DNA from 3 places in the Streptomyces sp. NPDC045701 genome. Region 2 is predicted to be linked to each of the others. Evidence: riboswitches for the same ligand, from Rfam matches in the RefSeq annotation. Region 2 holds a riboswitch; each other region holds the start of a gene.
What was found. A riboswitch is a leader RNA that binds a small molecule or an ion and turns the genes downstream of it on or off. The one in region 2 is predicted to bind cobalamin.

Region 1: linked by a shared signal. The riboswitch ahead of AC07DW_RS12830 (energy-coupling factor ABC transporter permease) and the one ahead of cobN (cobaltochelatase subunit CobN) in region 2 are both predicted to bind cobalamin.
Region 3: linked by a shared signal. The riboswitch ahead of AC07DW_RS13305 (ribonucleoside-diphosphate reductase subunit alpha) and the one ahead of cobN (cobaltochelatase subunit CobN) in region 2 are both predicted to bind cobalamin.

The regions. Positions count from the first base shown of each region.
Region 1 covers NZ_JBWKJV010000008.1:214,730-220,106, forward strand. Annotated here, with positions in the region: gene dhaK (dihydroxyacetone kinase subunit DhaK) at 1-229, shown strand, start outside; gene dhaL (dihydroxyacetone kinase subunit DhaL) at 238-855, shown strand; gene AC07DW_RS12825 (PTS-dependent dihydroxyacetone kinase phosphotransferase subunit DhaM) at 852-1,256, shown strand; cobalamin riboswitch at 1,325-1,530, shown strand; gene AC07DW_RS12830 (energy-coupling factor ABC transporter permease) at 1,561-2,244, shown strand; gene AC07DW_RS12835 (energy-coupling factor ABC transporter substrate-binding protein) at 2,241-2,645, shown strand; gene cbiQ (cobalt ECF transporter T component CbiQ) at 2,652-3,401, shown strand; gene AC07DW_RS12845 (energy-coupling factor ABC transporter ATP-binding protein) at 3,398-4,243, shown strand; gene AC07DW_RS12850 (NADPH-dependent 2,4-dienoyl-CoA reductase) at 4,362-5,377, shown strand, end outside.
Region 2 covers NZ_JBWKJV010000003.1:160,142-165,518, reverse strand. Annotated here, with positions in the region: gene AC07DW_RS04895 (precorrin-2 C(20)-methyltransferase) at 1-1,283, opposite strand, end outside; gene AC07DW_RS04890 (precorrin-8X methylmutase) at 1,280-1,927, opposite strand; gene AC07DW_RS04885 (cobalamin biosynthesis protein CobG) at 1,924-3,099, opposite strand; cobalamin riboswitch at 3,123-3,253, shown strand; gene cobN (cobaltochelatase subunit CobN) at 3,290-5,377, shown strand, end outside.
Region 3 covers NZ_JBWKJV010000009.1:64,449-69,825, reverse strand. Annotated here, with positions in the region: gene AC07DW_RS13320 (carbon starvation CstA family protein) at 1-1,631, shown strand, start outside; gene AC07DW_RS13315 (CstA-like transporter-associated (seleno)protein) at 1,640-1,852, shown strand; gene AC07DW_RS13310 (GNAT family N-acetyltransferase) at 1,935-2,438, shown strand; cobalamin riboswitch at 2,492-2,614, shown strand; gene AC07DW_RS13305 (ribonucleoside-diphosphate reductase subunit alpha) at 2,753-5,125, shown strand; gene AC07DW_RS13300 (ribonucleotide-diphosphate reductase subunit beta) at 5,125-5,377, shown strand, end outside.

The sequences.
Region 1 (5,377 bases), on a different contig from region 2:
GGTGAACGGCACGGGGGCGACGCCGCTGCTGGAGCTGTACGGGTTCAGCGCGGAGGTCCAGCGGGTGCTGGGCGAGCGGGGCGTCCCGGTGGCCCGTACGCTCGTCGGCAACTACGTGACCTCGCTCGACATGGCCGGCTGCTCGGTGACCCTGTGCGAGGCCGACGAGGAGACGCTGCGGCTGTGGGACGCGCCGGTGCGCACCGCCGCCCTGCGGTGGGGGATGTGAGGGCCGTGATGCTCGACGCGGAGTTCTTCCGGCGCTGGATGACCGGCGTGGCGGCGGCCGTGGACCGCGAGGCGGACCGGCTCACCGAGCTCGACTCGGCGATCGGGGACGCCGACCACGGCGCCAACCTGCGACGCGGTTTCGCCGCGGTGGTCAAGGCGCTGGAGGACGAGCCGTCCGGTACGCCGGGATCGCTGCTGGTGCTCGCGGGACGGCAGCTGATCTCCACGGTCGGCGGCGCGTCGGGGCCGCTGTACGGCACGCTGCTGCGGCGCGCCGGCAAGGCGCTCGGCGACGCCGCCGAGGTCGCGCCCGTCCAGCTGGCCGAGGCGCTGCGCGTGGGCGTGGCGGCGGTGGCGGAGCTCGGCGGGGCGAAGGCCGGGGACAAGACGATGCTGGACGCGCTGGAGCCGGCGGTCGAGGCGTTGGCCGAGTCGCTCGGCGAGTCGTTCGCGGCGGCGGCGGAGGCCGCGGACCAGGGTGCCCTCTCGACCGTGCCGATGCGGGCCCGCAAGGGCAGGGCCGGCTATCTCGGCGAGCGCAGCGTGGGACACCAGGACCCGGGCGCGACGTCCTCGGCGCTGCTGGTCGCCGCGCTCGCGGCGGCGGCGGAGGGGGGACGGTGAGCGCGCGGGTGGGCATCGTGCTCGTCTCGCACAGCGCGGAGGTCGCGTCCTCGGTCGCCGAACTGGCGCTGGGTCTCGCCGGTGGCGGGGCGACCGCTTCGGTGGCGGCGGCGGGCGGCACGGCGGACGGTGGGCTCGGCACCAGCGCGGAGCTGATCACGCGGGCGGCGACGGCGGTCGACGCGGGGGCGGGCGTGGCGGTCCTGGTGGACCTGGGCAGCGCCGTGCTGACGGTGAAGGCCCTGCTCGCGGAGGGCGACGAGCTGCCCGGCGGCACGCGGCTGGTGGACGCGCCGTTCGTCGAGGGCGCGGTGGCGGCGGTGGTCACCGCGTCGGCCGGCGGGGATCTGGACGCGGTGGCGGCGGCCGCGTCGGAGGCGTACGACTACCGCAAGGAGTGAGGCGCGCCGACGGGGGTGGAGCCGGGTGGTGCGCCGACGCGCGGCTTGTGATGCACCTGGTCAACGCACTACTGTCGCAGGGCCTTGGTGTACGGGAAACCGGTGCGGTACCGGTGCGGCCCTCGCCACTGTGATCGGGAAGTCCGGCTCCACTCCCCGGGGAACCACCTCGGGAAGCCACTGGAACGCCGCGGGAGACCGCGGGGTCCGGGAAGGCGGAGCCGCGGCGGCATGACCCGTCAGCCAGGAGACCGGCCAGGGCGCGTTGTCCATCCACGAGGTGCTGGAGAGGGTCTCCCCCAACATGCATATCGCCGAGGGCTATCTGCCCCCCGTGCACGCGGCCGCCTGGAGTGTCGCGGCCGCCCCCTTCGTCGTCCACGGCGTCCGCGCCCTGACCCGTGAGGTCAAGGCCAATCCCGAATCCACTCTCCTGCTCGGCGCATCCGGTGCCTTCACTTTTGTCCTTTCCGCACTGAAGCTCCCGTCGGTGACGGGCAGTTGTTCCCACCCGACCGGCACGGGGCTGGGCGCGATCCTCTTCCGGCCGCCGATCATGGCGGTGCTGGGCACCATCACGCTGCTCTTCCAGGCGCTGCTGCTGGCCCACGGCGGACTGACGACCCTGGGCGCCAACGCGTTCTCCATGGCGATCGTCGGCCCGTGGGCCGGTTACGGGACGTACCGGCTGCTGCGCCGCCTCGCCGTGCCGCTGATGGTGAGCGTGTTCTTCGGGGCCTTCGTCGCCGACCTGTCCACGTACTGCGTCACCAGCGTGCAGCTCGCGCTGGCCTTCCCCGACCCCGCCAGCGGTGTGGCCGGCGCGCTGGCGAAGTTCGGCGGGATCTTCGCGGTGACGCAGATCCCGCTCGCGGTCAGCGAGGGGCTGCTCACCGTGCTGGTGATGCGGCTGCTGATGCAGTCCAGCAAGGGTGATCTCGCCCGGCTCGGCGTCGTGTCCGTGCCGAAGGAGGCGGTGGCCCGATGAGCCGCAACACTAGGATCAACGCGCTGCTGCTGCTCGTCGTGGTCGCGCTGGCCGTCCTCCCGCTGGCGCTCGGGATGGGCGACCACAAGGAGGAGCCGTTCACCGGCGCGGACGGGCAGGCCGAGACGGCCATCACCGAGTCGCACCCGGACTACGAGCCGTGGTTCAGCCCGCTGTACGAACCGCCGTCCGGCGAGATCGAGTCGGCGCTGTTCTCGCTCCAGGCCGCCCTGGGCGCCGGTGTGCTGGCGTACTACTTCGGTCTGCGGCGCGGCCGCCGGCAGGGCGAGGCACGGGCGCACGCCGCGCCCCCCGCCGGGGACGGCCCGGCCGTGGAACGCCCGGTCGCCGACTCCGTCACCGGTCCGGCCGGGGCCGATTCGCCCCGGACCCCGGCCTAGCCGCCGGTGCTGCCGATCGACGCGGCGGCGCACAGCAGTCGCTGGCGCCGCCGTCATCCGTGCGAGAAGGCCGTGCTCGGCTTCGGCCTGACGGCCCTGGCCGTGTGCCTGCCGCCCTGGCCGGGAGCCGTGCTCGTGGCCGCCGCGACCCTCGCGGTGCTGCTGGGCCCGGCCGGGGTCCCGCCGCGGCAGGTGTGGCGGGCGTGGCGCATCCCGCTGGGGTTCTGCGTGACCGGTGCGGTGCCGCTGCTGTTCCAGCTGGGCGGAGCGGGCGGGCCGGTCACGCTCGCTCCGGACGGGCCGGTGCACGCGGGGCAGCTGCTGCTGCGCACGTCGGCGGCCTCCCTGGGCGTGCTGCTGTTCGCGTTCACCACGCCGGTGTCCGACGTCCTGCCGCGACTGGTACGGGCGGGGGTGCCGGCCCCGGTCGTGGACGTCGCACTCGTGATGTACCGGATCGGTTTCCTGCTGCTGGACGCCGTACGCCGGATCCGGGAGGCGCAGGCGGCGCGCCTCGGACTGACCAGCCGGGCCGCCACCTGGCGGTCCCTCGCGGGCCTGGGCGCCACGGCGTTCGTGCGCGCCTTCGACCGGGCCGCCCGGCTCCAGACGGGGCTGGCCGGGCGCGGCTACGACGGCACGCTGCGGGTGCTGGTGCCGCGGACGGCGGTGTCCCGGCGGTTCCTGGGGGCGACGGGCGCGCTGCTCGCCGGGCTCGTCGCGCTCACTCTCGTACTCGAAAGGCTGTTGCCGTGACCCCTTCTGCCGTCGTGGAGCTCGTGGGTGCCGGATACGCCTACGAGGACGGGCCCGCCGTTCTGCGGGGCGTGGACTTCGCCGTACCGGAGGGGCGGTCCATCGCCCTGCTCGGTCGCAACGGCAGCGGCAAGACGACCATGCTCCGGCTGCTGAGCGGTGGCCTGCGGTGCGGGAGCGGGCAGCTGCGCCTGGAGGGACGGGAGGTGTCGTACGACAGGGCGGGGCTGACGCGGTTGCGCACGACGGTCCAGCTGGTCGTGCAGGACCCGGACGACCAGTTGTTCGCGGCGTCGGTGGGCCAGGACGTGTCGTTCGGGCCGATGAACCTGGGGCTGGCCGAGCAGGAGGTCCGGGAGCGGGTGCGGGAGGCCATGGAGGCGCTGGACATCCTGGCGCTGGAGGACCGGCCGACCCATCTGCTGTCGTACGGCCAGCGCAAGCGGGCCGCGATCGCGGGCGCGGTCGCCATGCGCCCCCGGGTACTGGTCCTGGACGAGCCGACGGCCGGTCTCGATCCGCACGGTCAGGAGCGGCTGCTGGCCGTGCTGGACCGGTTGCGGACCTCCGGGACCACGGTGGTGATGGCGACGCACGACGTGGATCTGGCCCTGCGCTGGGCCGATGACGCGGCCGTCCTCACGCCGGACGGGCTGCGCACCGGGCCGGTCGCCGGCCTGCTCGCCGACCGGGCGCTCCTGGACGCGGCCGGCCTGCGACGGCCCTGGGGCATGGCGGTGGCCCGGGTGCTGCGGGACCGGGGGCTGCTGGAGGTGGACGCGCCGGGCCCGCGCACCGCGGAGGAGCTGGACGACTGGGCGGCGGCGACGCGGGGCGCCTGAGGGCGGCGCGGGTCCGCACGTAGCGCAGGTCACCCTCCCATCCTTATGCAACTTGTTGCACAAGGGGTCGGGCGTCATCTACAACTGGGACGACCACACCGCGCGAGGAGGCGCCCCCATGACTGCGACCCCGACCCCGTACCCGCATCTGCTCGAGCCCCTGGACCTCGGGTTCACCACCCTGCCCAACCGGGTGCTCATGGGGTCCATGCACGTCGGGCTGGAGGAGGCCGAGAACGGCTTCGCGCGGATGGCCGCCTTCTACGCCGAGCGCGCCCGCGGCGGCGTCGGGCTGATCGTCACCGGCGGCATCGCGCCCAACGACGCCGGGCGGCCCTACGAGGGCGGGGCCAAGCTCACCACCGAGGAGGAGGCCGCGAAGCACCGCGTCGTCACGGACGCGGTGCACGCGGCCGGCGGGCGGATCGCGATGCAGATCCTGCACTTCGGGCGGTACGCCTACCACCGCGACCTCGTCGCGCCGAGCGCCCTCCAGGCGCCGATCAGCCCCTTCGTACCGAACGAGCTGACCGACGCCGAGATCGAGCAGACCATCGAGGACTACGTGCGGGCGGCGGAGCTGGCGAAGTCGGCCGGCTACGACGGGGTCGAGATCATGGGCTCCGAGGGCTACCTGATCAACGAGTTCATCGCCGCGGCGACCAACCGGCGCGAGGACCGGTGGGGCGGTGGCTACGAGAACCGGGTGCGCTTCCCGCTGGAGATCGTCCGCCGGACCCGCGAGCGGGTCGGTACCGACTTCATCCTCGTCTACCGCCTCTCCATGCTGGACCTGGTGCCGGGCGGCTCGACCCTCGATGAGGTCGTCGCGCTCGCGAAGGAGATCGAGGCGGCCGGCGCCACGATGATCAACACGGGCATCGGGTGGCACGAGGCCCGTATCCCCACCATCGCGACCTCGGTGCCGCGCGGCGCGTACACCTGGGTCACCAAGAAGCTCATGGGCGCGGTGTCCGTCCCGCTGATCACCAGCAACCGCGTCAACACCCCCGAGGTCGCCGAGGCGATCCTGGCCGAGGGGCGCGCGGACATGGTCTCCATGGCCCGCCCGTTCCTCGCCGACCCCCACTTCGTGGCCAAGGCGGCCGACGGCCGGGCGGAGACCATCAACAC
Region 2 (5,377 bases):
TGTTCCAGGAGGAGTTCGCGGGCCTTGGCGACCTGCCAGGTGCGGCTTGCCGAGCCCGGGTTGTAGAGGGCGAGCACCAGGTCGGCGGCGGCCGCCGCGCGGAGGCGCTCCGCGATGACGTCCCACGGCTTGAGCCGGTCCGACAGGGAGATGGTGGCGTAGTCGTGGCCCAGCGGCGCACCCGCCTTCGCGGCGGCGGCGTTCGCGGCGGTCACGCCGGGCAGGACGCGCACCGGGACGTCCGCGTACGGGGCCCCGGCGGCGACCTCCAGGACCGCCGTGGCCATGGCGAACACGCCGGGGTCGCCGCCCGACACCACCGCCACGCGCCGCCCGCGGCGGGCCAGGTCCAGGGCGAACTCGGCCCGCTCCGACTCGACCTTGTTGTCCGAGCCGTGCCGCTCCTGCCCGGGGCGCACCGGGACGCGGTCCAGGTAGGTGGTGTAGCCCACCAGGTCGGTCGCCGAGGCGAGCGCCCCGCGCGTCTCGGGCGTCAGCCACAGCGGGCCGGCCGGGCCGGTGCCGACGACCACGACCTCGCCCGAGGCGGTCGCGGCCGGCCCGGAGTCGATACGGGACGGCAGCACCGCCACGGAGAAGTACGGGACCGACTCGGGGTCGACGTCCGCCAGCGGTCCCGTCCGCTCGCCGGCCATCGTGGCCCGCTCCACGTAGTGCGCGTCGTCCAGCCGGCCGGCCCGCTCCAGGGCGCGCCGTACCGTAGGGAACGTCCGGCCCAGCTTCATGACGACCGCCGAGTCGGTGGCCGCCAGGCGGGCCGTCAGCTCCTCCTCCGGCAGCGTGCCGGGGATGATGGTCAGGATCTCCTCCGCCTCGCACAGCGGCTTGCCCAGGCGGGCCGCCGACGCGCTCACCGACGTGACGCCCGGGATGACCTCGGTGTCGTAGCGGTGCGCCAGCCGCTTGTGCATGTGCTGGTAGGAGCCGTAGAACAACGGGTCGCCCTCGGCGAGGACGGCGACCGTGCGGCCCGCGTCCAGGTGGGCGGCCAGGCGCGCCGACGCCTCCTCGTAGAAGTCGTTCAACGCCCCCCGGTACCCGCCCGGGTGGTCCGTCGTCTCGACGGTCAGCGGGTACATCAGGCGCTCTTCGACGTGGTCCTCGCGGATGTGCTCGGCCGCGATGGACCGGGCGATCGAGCGGCCGTGCCGCGCGGAGTGGTACGCGATCACGTCGGCGGCCGCGATGGCCTTCACCGCCGCGACCGTCATCAGGTTGGGGTCGCCGGGGCCGAGCCCCACGCCGTACAGCTTGCCGCTCATGCCTGGATCTCCGCCTCGTGGGCGATCGCGTTGATCGCCGCCGCCGCCATGGCGCTGCCGCCCCGCCGCCCGCGCACCACCAGGTGCGCCAGGCCCGGAAAGGCCGCCAGCGCGTCCTTGGACTCGGCCGCCCCGATGAAGCCGACGGGTATGCCGATGACCGCCGCCGGGCGGGGGGCGCCCGCCTCGATCATCTCCAGCAGCCGGAACAGCGCGGTCGGGGCGTTGCCGATCGCGATGACCGAGCCCTCCAGCCGGTCGCGCCACAGCTCCAGCGCGGCGGCGCTGCGCGTCGTCCCGAGGTCGGCGGCGAGCGCCGGGACGGCCGGGTCGGAGAGCGTGCAGACCACGTCGTTGTCGGCGGGCAGCCGCTTGCGGGTGACACCGCTGGCGACCATCCGCGCGTCGCACAGGATCGGCGCGCCGGCGCGCAGCGCCTCACGGGCGCGGGCCACGACGTCGGGCGTGTACGCCAGGTCGCGGACGAGGTCGACCATGCCGCAGGCGTGGATCATCCGCACGGCGACCTGGCTGACGTCGGCCGGCAGGTCCGCGAGATCCGCCTCGGCGCGGATCGTGGCAAAGGACTGGCGGTAGATCTCCGCGCCGTCCTTCTCGTAGTCGAACACTCTGCTCTCGCTCATTTCGTCGGTCCTTGTACGGTCATCTGGTACGCGCCCTCGCCGGTCGCGACCATGTCGGTCCACGCGCCCTGCGGGTGGCCGCACCGGCGGGCGCACCCCGACCAGTGGACGGGCAGCGCGCCTTCGCGGGGCCGCGCCTCCGCCCGTACGTCGGACAGGGACTTGGCGCAGCCGGGTCGTCCGGTGCACGCGGTGACGCCGATCCAGGGGGAGTCGGCACGGGTGACGAAGCCGGCCCCGCCGAGGGCGCGCAGCCGCTCCTCGGCCGCCGCCCGTCCGGTGAAGCCGGGCAGCACGAAGCCGCGCCACGGGGTGACCCGTACCTCCTCGGCGGGCAGCAGCGCGCGGAACTGCGCCGAGCTCACCCGGCCGAGGCGGGCCAGGACGGACACCGTGCCGTCGCCGATCACCCCGGGCGGGGGCGGCGCTCCCGTCGCGGGCGGGCAGCCTGCGGGCTCCGCCGCGATCGCCGCCCGCCGCAGGTGTCCGGTCACGTCCATGTCCTGCCCCGCCGGCAGCTCCCGCACCCGCCACGCGCCGGTGCCCGCCCGCCGTGCCGCCGCGAGGAACGCCCCGGCGGCCGCGAGGGCGGCGCGGGGAGCGTCGTCGGAGGACACCCGGTACGTCCGGTCCGCGACGTGGAGCAGGGCGCCGCCGTCCGGGTCTGCGAGCAACGTCACATCGGCGGCCAGGGCCGCCACGTCGCCCCGCCCGTCGTCCACGGCGAACAGGAAGCGGCCGGACAGTTCCGTCGTCCAGTCCTCGGCGCACAGGAGCGCGTCCAGGCGGGCGGCCCACGCCTGCACGCCCGGCCCGGCGAGCGGTGAGACGACCATGTTCCTTACCCGCTCGTGCCGTTCGGACGGCAGCAGGCCGGCGTCGCGCAGCAGGTCCGCAAGGCCGAGCCCACAGCCCTCGCCGAGGCCCCTCAACTCCACGTTGCCGCGCGAGGTGAGGGAGAGGTGGCCGTCGCCCAGCCGGTCCGCCGCGTCGGCCAGCACCGTCACTTGACGGGGCGTCAGCACTCCGGTGGGGAGGCGCAGCCGGGCCAGCGACCCGTCGTCGGCCCGGTGCAGCCGGAGCGCGCCGGGGCACGCGTCACCGCGCTCGCGGACGCGGTCCCGTATGTGCGCTTCACCCCGGTCCTGGGGGTTTGGTGAGCTGGGCGGCATGGCGGCGAGCATACGCGCAGCCTCTACTATGCAGACGGCACAGGGTCCCAGGGCCCTAGGGAGGAAGCCCGGTGAGAATCCGGCGCGGTCCCGCCACTGTGAGTCCGGCCGGAAGCCGGACGAGTCAGGAACTCCCGCCGTCCTACGACCACCCGGGGCGCGGACACCCCGAGGAAGGCCTGCGCACGTCATGACGCACGCGACCACGCCCGAGACGGCGCCCGTCCCGGCGCCCGCCACGACGATCCTGCTGCTGTCGCACTCCGACACCGACCTGCTCAGCGCCCGCGCGGCCGGCGGCCCCGTCGCCTACCGGTTCGCCAACCCCGCCCGGCTCCCGCTCGACGACCTGGGCGGCCTCCTCGACGGCGCCGACCTCGTCGTCGTACGGCTCCTCGGTGGCATCCGCGCCTGGGAGGAGGGCCTCCAGGCGCTCCGCGCGACCGGCAAGCCGCTGGTCGTCCTCACCGGCGAACAGGCCCCCGACGCGCAGCTGATGGAGACCTCGACCGTCCCGATCGGCATCGCGGCCGAGGCGCACGCGTACCTCGCCCACGGCGGACCGGGGAACCTGGAGCAGCTCGCCCGGTTCCTCTCGGACACCGTCCTGCTCACCGGCCACGGCTTCGAGCCGCCGGCCGCCGCTCCCACCTGGGGCCCGCTGGAGCGGACCGCGCGCACCACCACCGGCCCCACGGTCGCCGTGCTCTACTACCGCGCCCACCACATGAGCGGCAACACCGCCTTCGTCGGCACCCTCTGCGACGCCATCGAGGACGCGAGCGGCCAGGCCCTCCCGCTGTACGTGGCGTCGCTGCGCGCCCCCGAGCCGGAGCTGCTGGACAGCCTGCGGACGGCCGACGCGATCGTCACCACCGTCCTCGCCGCCGGCGGCACCAGGCCCGCCGAGGCCCAGGCGGGCGGTGACGAGGAGGCCTGGGACGCGGGCGCCCTCGCGGCCCTGGACGTCCCCGTCCTCCAGGCCCTGTGCCTGACCGGTTCGCGCGCCGCGTGGGAGGAGAGCGACGAGGGCCTCTCGCCGCTCGACGCCGCCAGCCAGGTCGCCGTCCCCGAGTTCGACGGCCGGCTCATCACCGTGCCGTTCTCCTTCAAGGAGATCGACGCCGACGGCCTGCCCGCGTACGTCGCCGACGCCGAGCGCGCCGCCCGGGTCGCCGGGATCGCCGTCCGCCACGCCCGGCTGCGGCACATCCCCAACGCCGAGAAGCGCCTCGCGCTGGTCCTCTCCGCGTATCCGACGAAGCACTCGCGCATAGGCAACGCGGTCGGCCTCGACACCCCCGCGTCCGCCGTCGCGCTGCTGCGGCGGCTGCGCGAGGAGGGGTACGACTTCGGCGCCGAGGACGTGCCGGGCCTCGCGTCCGGCGACGGCGACGAGCTGATCTACGCACTGATCGAGGCCGGCGGCCACGACCAGGACTGGCTCACCGAGGAGCAGCTGGCCAGGAACCCGGTCCGCATCCCGGCCGCCGACTACAAGCGCTGGTACGCCACCCTCCCCGAGGAGCTGCGCGCGCACGTCGAGCGCCACTGGGGTCCGCCGCCCGGCGAGATGTTCCTGGACCGCTCCCGCAACCCGGAGGGCGACATCGTGCTCGCCGCCCTGCGGCGCGGCAACCTGCTCATCCTCATCCAGCCGCCGCGCGGCTTCGGCGAGAACCCGATCGCGATCTACCACGACCCCGACCTGCCGCCGTCGCACCACTACCTGGCCGCCTACCGCTGGATCGCCGCCCGCGCCGAGGACGGCGGCTTCGGGGCGGACGCCATGGTCCACCTGGGCAAGCACGGCAACCTGGAGTGGCTGCCCGGCAAGAACGCCGGCCTGTCCGCCGCGTGCGGCCCCGACGCCGCCCTCGGCGACCTCCCGCTGGTCTACCCGTTCCTGGTGAACGACCCGGGCGAGGGAACCCAGGCCAAGCGCCGCGTCCACGCCACGCTCGTCGACCACCTGGTGCCCCCGATGGCCCGCGCCGAGTCGTACGGCGACATCACGCGCCTGGAGCAGCTGCTCGACGAGTACGCGCAGATCTCCGCCATGGACCCGTCCAAGCTGCCGGCCATCCGCGCCCAGATCTGGACGCTGATCCAGGCCGCCAAGCTCGACCACGACCTCGGCCTGGAGGACCGCCCGGACGACGACGGGTTCGACGACTTCCTGCTCCACGTCGACGGCTGGCTCTGCGAGGTCAAGGACGCCCAGATCCGCGACGGCCTGCACGTCCTCGGCGGCGCCCCCACCGGCCCCGAACGGGTC
Region 3 (5,377 bases), on a different contig from region 2:
TGGCGCACTCGCCCTGGGGCGTCTTCTCCATCGGCATGACCATCCCGATCGCCCTGTTCATGGGCGTGTACCTGCGGGTGCTGCGGCCCGGCCGGGTCACCGAGGTCTCCGTCATCGGCGTCGCGCTGCTGCTGCTGGCCATCGTCGCGGGCGGCTGGGTCGCCGAGTCCTCCCTCGCCGGCACCTTCACTCTGGAGCCGGGCACCCTGGTCGTCTGGATGATCGTGTACGGCTTCCTCGCCTCCGTACTGCCGGTGTGGATGCTGCTGGCACCGCGCGACTACCTGTCGACCTTCATGAAGGTCGGCACCATAGTCCTGCTCGCCGTCGGCGTCTTCGTCGCCCTGCCGACCCTGAAGATGCCGGCGGTCACCGACTTCGCGAGCCGCGGCGACGGTCCGGTCTTCGCCGGGTCGATGTTCCCGTTCGTCTTCATCACCATCGCGTGCGGCGCCCTCTCCGGCTTCCACTCCCTGGTCTCCTCGGGCACCACCCCGAAGATGGTCCAGAAGGAGACCCAGATCCGGATGATCGGCTACGGGGCCATGCTCACCGAGTCGTTCGTCGCCGTCATGGCGATGATCACGGCGTCGATCATCGACCCCGGCCTCTTCTTCGCCATCAACTCGCCCAGCGGCGTGATCGGCACGACGGTGCAGTCGGCCTCCGAGGCGGTGTCGAACTTCGGCTTCACCATCTCCCCCGACCAGCTGGCCAAGGCCGCGGCCGACGTGGAGGAGGCGTCGCTGCTGTCCCGGACCGGTGGCGCCCCGACGTTCGCCCTCGGCATGTCGGAGATCTTCTCCGCCGTCGTCGGCGGTACCGCCATGAAGGCGTTCTGGTACCACTTCGCCATCATGTTCGAGGCGCTGTTCATCCTGACGACCGTGGACGCCGGCACCCGCGTGGGCCGCTTCATGCTCCAGGACATGCTCGGCAACGTCCACAAGCCCTTCAAGCAGGTCAGCTGGAAGCCGGGCGTCTGGATCGCCAGCGCGGTCGTCGTCGGCGGCTGGGGCTACTTCCTCTGGGTCGGCGTGCACGACCCGCTGGGCGGCATCAACCAGCTCTTCCCGCTGTTCGGCATCGCCAACCAGCTGCTGGCCGCCGTGGCGCTGGCCGTCTGCACGACCCTGCTCGTCAAGTCCGGCCGCCTGAAGTGGGCGTGGGTGACCGGTGTGCCGCTCGCCTGGGACGTCGCGGTCACGCTGACCGCCAGCTGGCAGAAGATCTTCTCGGCCGACCCCCGGGTGGGCTTCTTCGCCCAGCGGGACAAGTACCAGGCCGGCATCGACTCCGGGCAGCTGCTGCCCCCCGCCAAGTCCATGGACGACATGCACACGGTCGTCACCAACTCCACGGTCGACGGGGTCCTCTCGGCCCTCTTCGCCCTCCTCATCGTCGTGGTGATCGCCGACGCCGGGCGGGTCTGCTACAAGGCGGTGACCCGGCCCGCCGACGTGAAGCTGTCGGAGGCCCCGTACACCGAGTCCCGGATCGTCGCCCCGGCCGGGCTGATCCCCACGGCGGAGGAGAAGGCCGAACTCGTCGCCGCCGGGCTCGGACCCGAGGGCGGCGTCCGCAAGGACGGCACCGGTGACGAGACGCCGGCCGGGACCGGCTCCCGGTGACCCCCGCGGTGGCGACGCGCACGGGCGGCCGGCTGCGGCGCGCGGCGGGCTGGGTCCGCTGGTACGTGCGCGAGGTGTCCGGCGAGGCCGCGTACGACACGTACGTCGCCCACGCCCGCTCCCTCGATCCGGACGCCGCGGTCATGACCCGGCGGGAGTTCGAGCGCAGGCGCACCGACGCGCGGGAGGCGGACCCCCGCGACGGGTTCCGCTGCTGCTGAGCGGGTGACCGCACCGCGGGCCGCCGTGTTTCCGGGGACGGAAATGCGGCGGCCCGTCGCCGTACCCCTCCACACTCGGACCATGGACATCACCATCAGGGCGGTACGGCCGGAGGAACACGGGGCGCTCGCCGAGGTCACCGCCCGGGCCTATCTCGGCGACGGACTGCTGGCCTTCGGGGAGAGCGACGAGTACCTCATCGGTCTGCGGGACGTGGCCCGGCGGGCCGCCGAGGCGGACGTGCTGGTCGCGGTCGGGGAGGACGGACGGGTCCTCGGCGGGGTGACGCTCGTCGCGCGGGCCGGCACCCCCTGGGCCGAACTCGCGCGGGCCGGGGAGGCGGAGCTGCGGATGCTGGCGGTGGAGCGGGAGGCACGCCGGCGGGGCGCGGGCGAGGCGCTGGTGCGGGCGTGCGTGGAGCGGGCCAGGGAGGTCGCCGGGTGCGCGCGGCTGGTGCTGTCCACGCAGGCGTCCATGCGGGCGGCGCACCGGATCTACGAGCGGCTGGGGTTCGTACGGACTCCCGGACGGGACTGGGAACCGGTTCCGGGCGTGACGCTCTCCACGTACGCACTGGAGTTCTGAGCCACACGAGACACAACATGTGGGGGGTGCTTCAACGGGCGCCCCCCACATGTATGCTCGTGCTCGCTGTCGCCGCAGGGGAATCCGGTGGAAATCCGGAACTGTCCCGCAACGGTGTGTTGGTGTGCCTTTGTGTACCTGCGAGTCCGAAGACCTGCCGACAGCGCGCCCGGACCGTCCGGCCCGGGTGCCCAGACGTCCGGGCCTCGCGGAATGGGCCGGTGGACGCGGTGCCCCGTGCCCTCGTGCCCGGGCGTGCCCGCTCCCCCGCCCGCCCCGCCGGTGGCCCCGAGCCGAGCGAGGGAGAGCCCCCAGTGACCATCGCGCCAGCCGATCCGGTCTCAGCGATCGAAGGCGACGGGAACGACGGACCCGGGACCGTACTGCTGCGGACCCTGACCGACCTCACCGCCGATCTGCCCGACACCGACCCCGGCCGGGTCGCCGCCGCCGCGCTGCGCGGCCGGCACGCCGGTTCGGACGAGGCCGAGCTGCGCGAGCTCGCCACCGAAGCGGCCGCCGGGCTCATCTCCGAGGACCCCGCCTACTCCCGGCTCGCGGCGCGGCTGCTGACCCGGACCATCGCCCAGGAGGCGGCCGGGCAGGGCGCGGTGGCGTTCTCGGCGTCGGTGGCCGTGGGGCACCGGGAGGGTCTGATCGCGGACCGTACAGCGGCGTTCGTGACGCTCCACGCGGACCGGATGGACGCGCTGATCGACCCGGCGGCGGACGACCGGTTCGGTTACTTCGGGCTGCGGACGCTGTACTCGCGCTACCTGCTCCGGCACCCGATCACCCGAAAGGTGATCGAGACGCCGCAGCACTTCATGCTGCGGGTGGCGGCCGGGCTGGCCGAGGACGACTCGGCGCGCGCCCTGGACGAGGTCGCGGCCCTGTACCGGCTGATGAGCCGGCTGGACTACCTGCCCTCCTCCCCCACGCTGTTCAACTCCGGCACCCGCCACCCGCAGATGTCCTCGTGCTACCTGCTGGACTCCCCGCTGGACGAGCTGGACTCCATCTACGACCGCTACCACCAGGTGGCGCGGCTCTCCAAGCACGCGGGCGGCATCGGCCTGTCGTACTCCCGCATCCGGGCGCGCGGTTCGCTGATCCGCGGCACCAACGGGCACTCCAACGGCATCGTGCCGTTCCTGAAGACGCTGGACGCCTCGGTGGCGGCCGTGAACCAGGGCGGGCGGCGCAAGGGCGCGGCGGCCGTGTACCTGGAGACGTGGCACGCGGACATCGAGGAGTTCCTGGAGCTGCGCGACAACACGGGCGAAGACGCCCGCCGTACGCACAACCTGAACCTGGCGCACTGGATCCCCGACGAGTTCATGCGCCGGGTCAACGCCGACGCCGAGTGGTCGCTGTTCTCGCCGGCCGACGTGCCGGAGCTGGTCGACCTGTGGGGCGAGGAGTTCGACACCGCGTACCGCGCCGCCGAGGCCAGGGGGCTGGCCCGCAAGACCATGCCGGCGCGGGACCTGTACGGCCGGATGATGCGCACCCTCGCCCAGACCGGCAACGGCTGGATGACGTTCAAGGACGCCTCGAACCGTACGGCCAACCAGACCGCCGAGCCGGGCCACACGGTCCACTCGTCCAACCTGTGCACCGAGATCCTGGAGGTCACGGACGACGGGGAGACGGCGGTCTGCAACCTGGGCTCGGTGAACCTGGGCGCGTTCGTGTCGGGCGGGGACATCGACTGGGAGCGGCTGGACGAGACCGTCCGCACGGCCGTCACCTTCCTCGACCGGGTCGTCGACATCAACTTCTACCCGACGGAGCAGGCCGGGCGCTCCAATGCCCGGTGGCGGCCCGTGGGCCTGGGTGCGATGGGCCTCCAGGACGTCTTCTTCCAGCTGAAGCTGCCGTTCGACTCCCCCGAGGCGCGTGCCCTGTCGACCCGTGTCGCCGAGCGGATCATGCTCGCCGCGTACGAGGCGTCCGCCGGCCTCGCCGAGCGCAACGGCCCGCTGCCGGCCTGGGAGAAGACCCGGACCGCGCACGGCGTGCTGCACCCCGACCACTACGACGTGGAGCTGAACTGGCCCGAGCGGTGGGAGGCGCTGCGCGCCCGGATCGCCGAGGTCGGACTGCGCAACTCGCTGCTCCTGGCCATCGCGCCGACGGCGACGATCGCCTCGATCGCCGGTGTGTACGAGTGCATCGAGCCGCAGGTGTCCAACCTGTTCAAGCGGGAGACGCTGTCGGGTGAGTTCCTCCAGGTCAACTCGTACCTGGTGGCCGAGCTGAAGCGACTCGGCGTGTGGGACGCGCAGACCCGCGAGGCGCTGCGCGAGTCCAGCGGCTCGGTGCAGGGCTTCACCTGGATCCCGGCCGAGGTGCGCGAGCTGTACCGGACGGCGTGGGAGATCCCGCAGCGCGGCCTGATCGACATGGCGGCGGCCCGTACGCCGTTCCTGGACCAGTCGCAGTCGCTGAACCTGTTCCTGGAGACGCCGACCATCGGCAAGCTGTCGTCGATGTACGCGTACGCCTGGAAGCAGGGGCTGAAGACGACGTACTACCTGCGCTCCCGCCCGGCGACCCGGATCGCCCGCGCGGCCCAGGCGTCCGCGGCGCCGGCCACCGTTCCCGTACCCGCGCAGGTGACCCCGGAAGACGCGGTCGCCTGCTCCCTGGAAAACCCCGAGTCCTGCGAGGCCTGCCAGTGATGAGTGCCACCGAGAAGAACCTGCTCGACCCGGGCTTCGAGCTGACCCTGCGCCCCATGCGCTACCCGGACTTCTACGAGCGCTACCGGGACGCCATCAAGAACACCTGGACGGTGGAGGAGGTCGACCTCCACTCGGACGTCGCCGACCTGGCGAAGCTGTCCCCGGGCGAGCAGCACATGATCGGCCGCCTGGTGGCGTTCTTCGCGACCGGCGACTCGATCGTGGCGAACAACCTGGTGCTGACGCTGT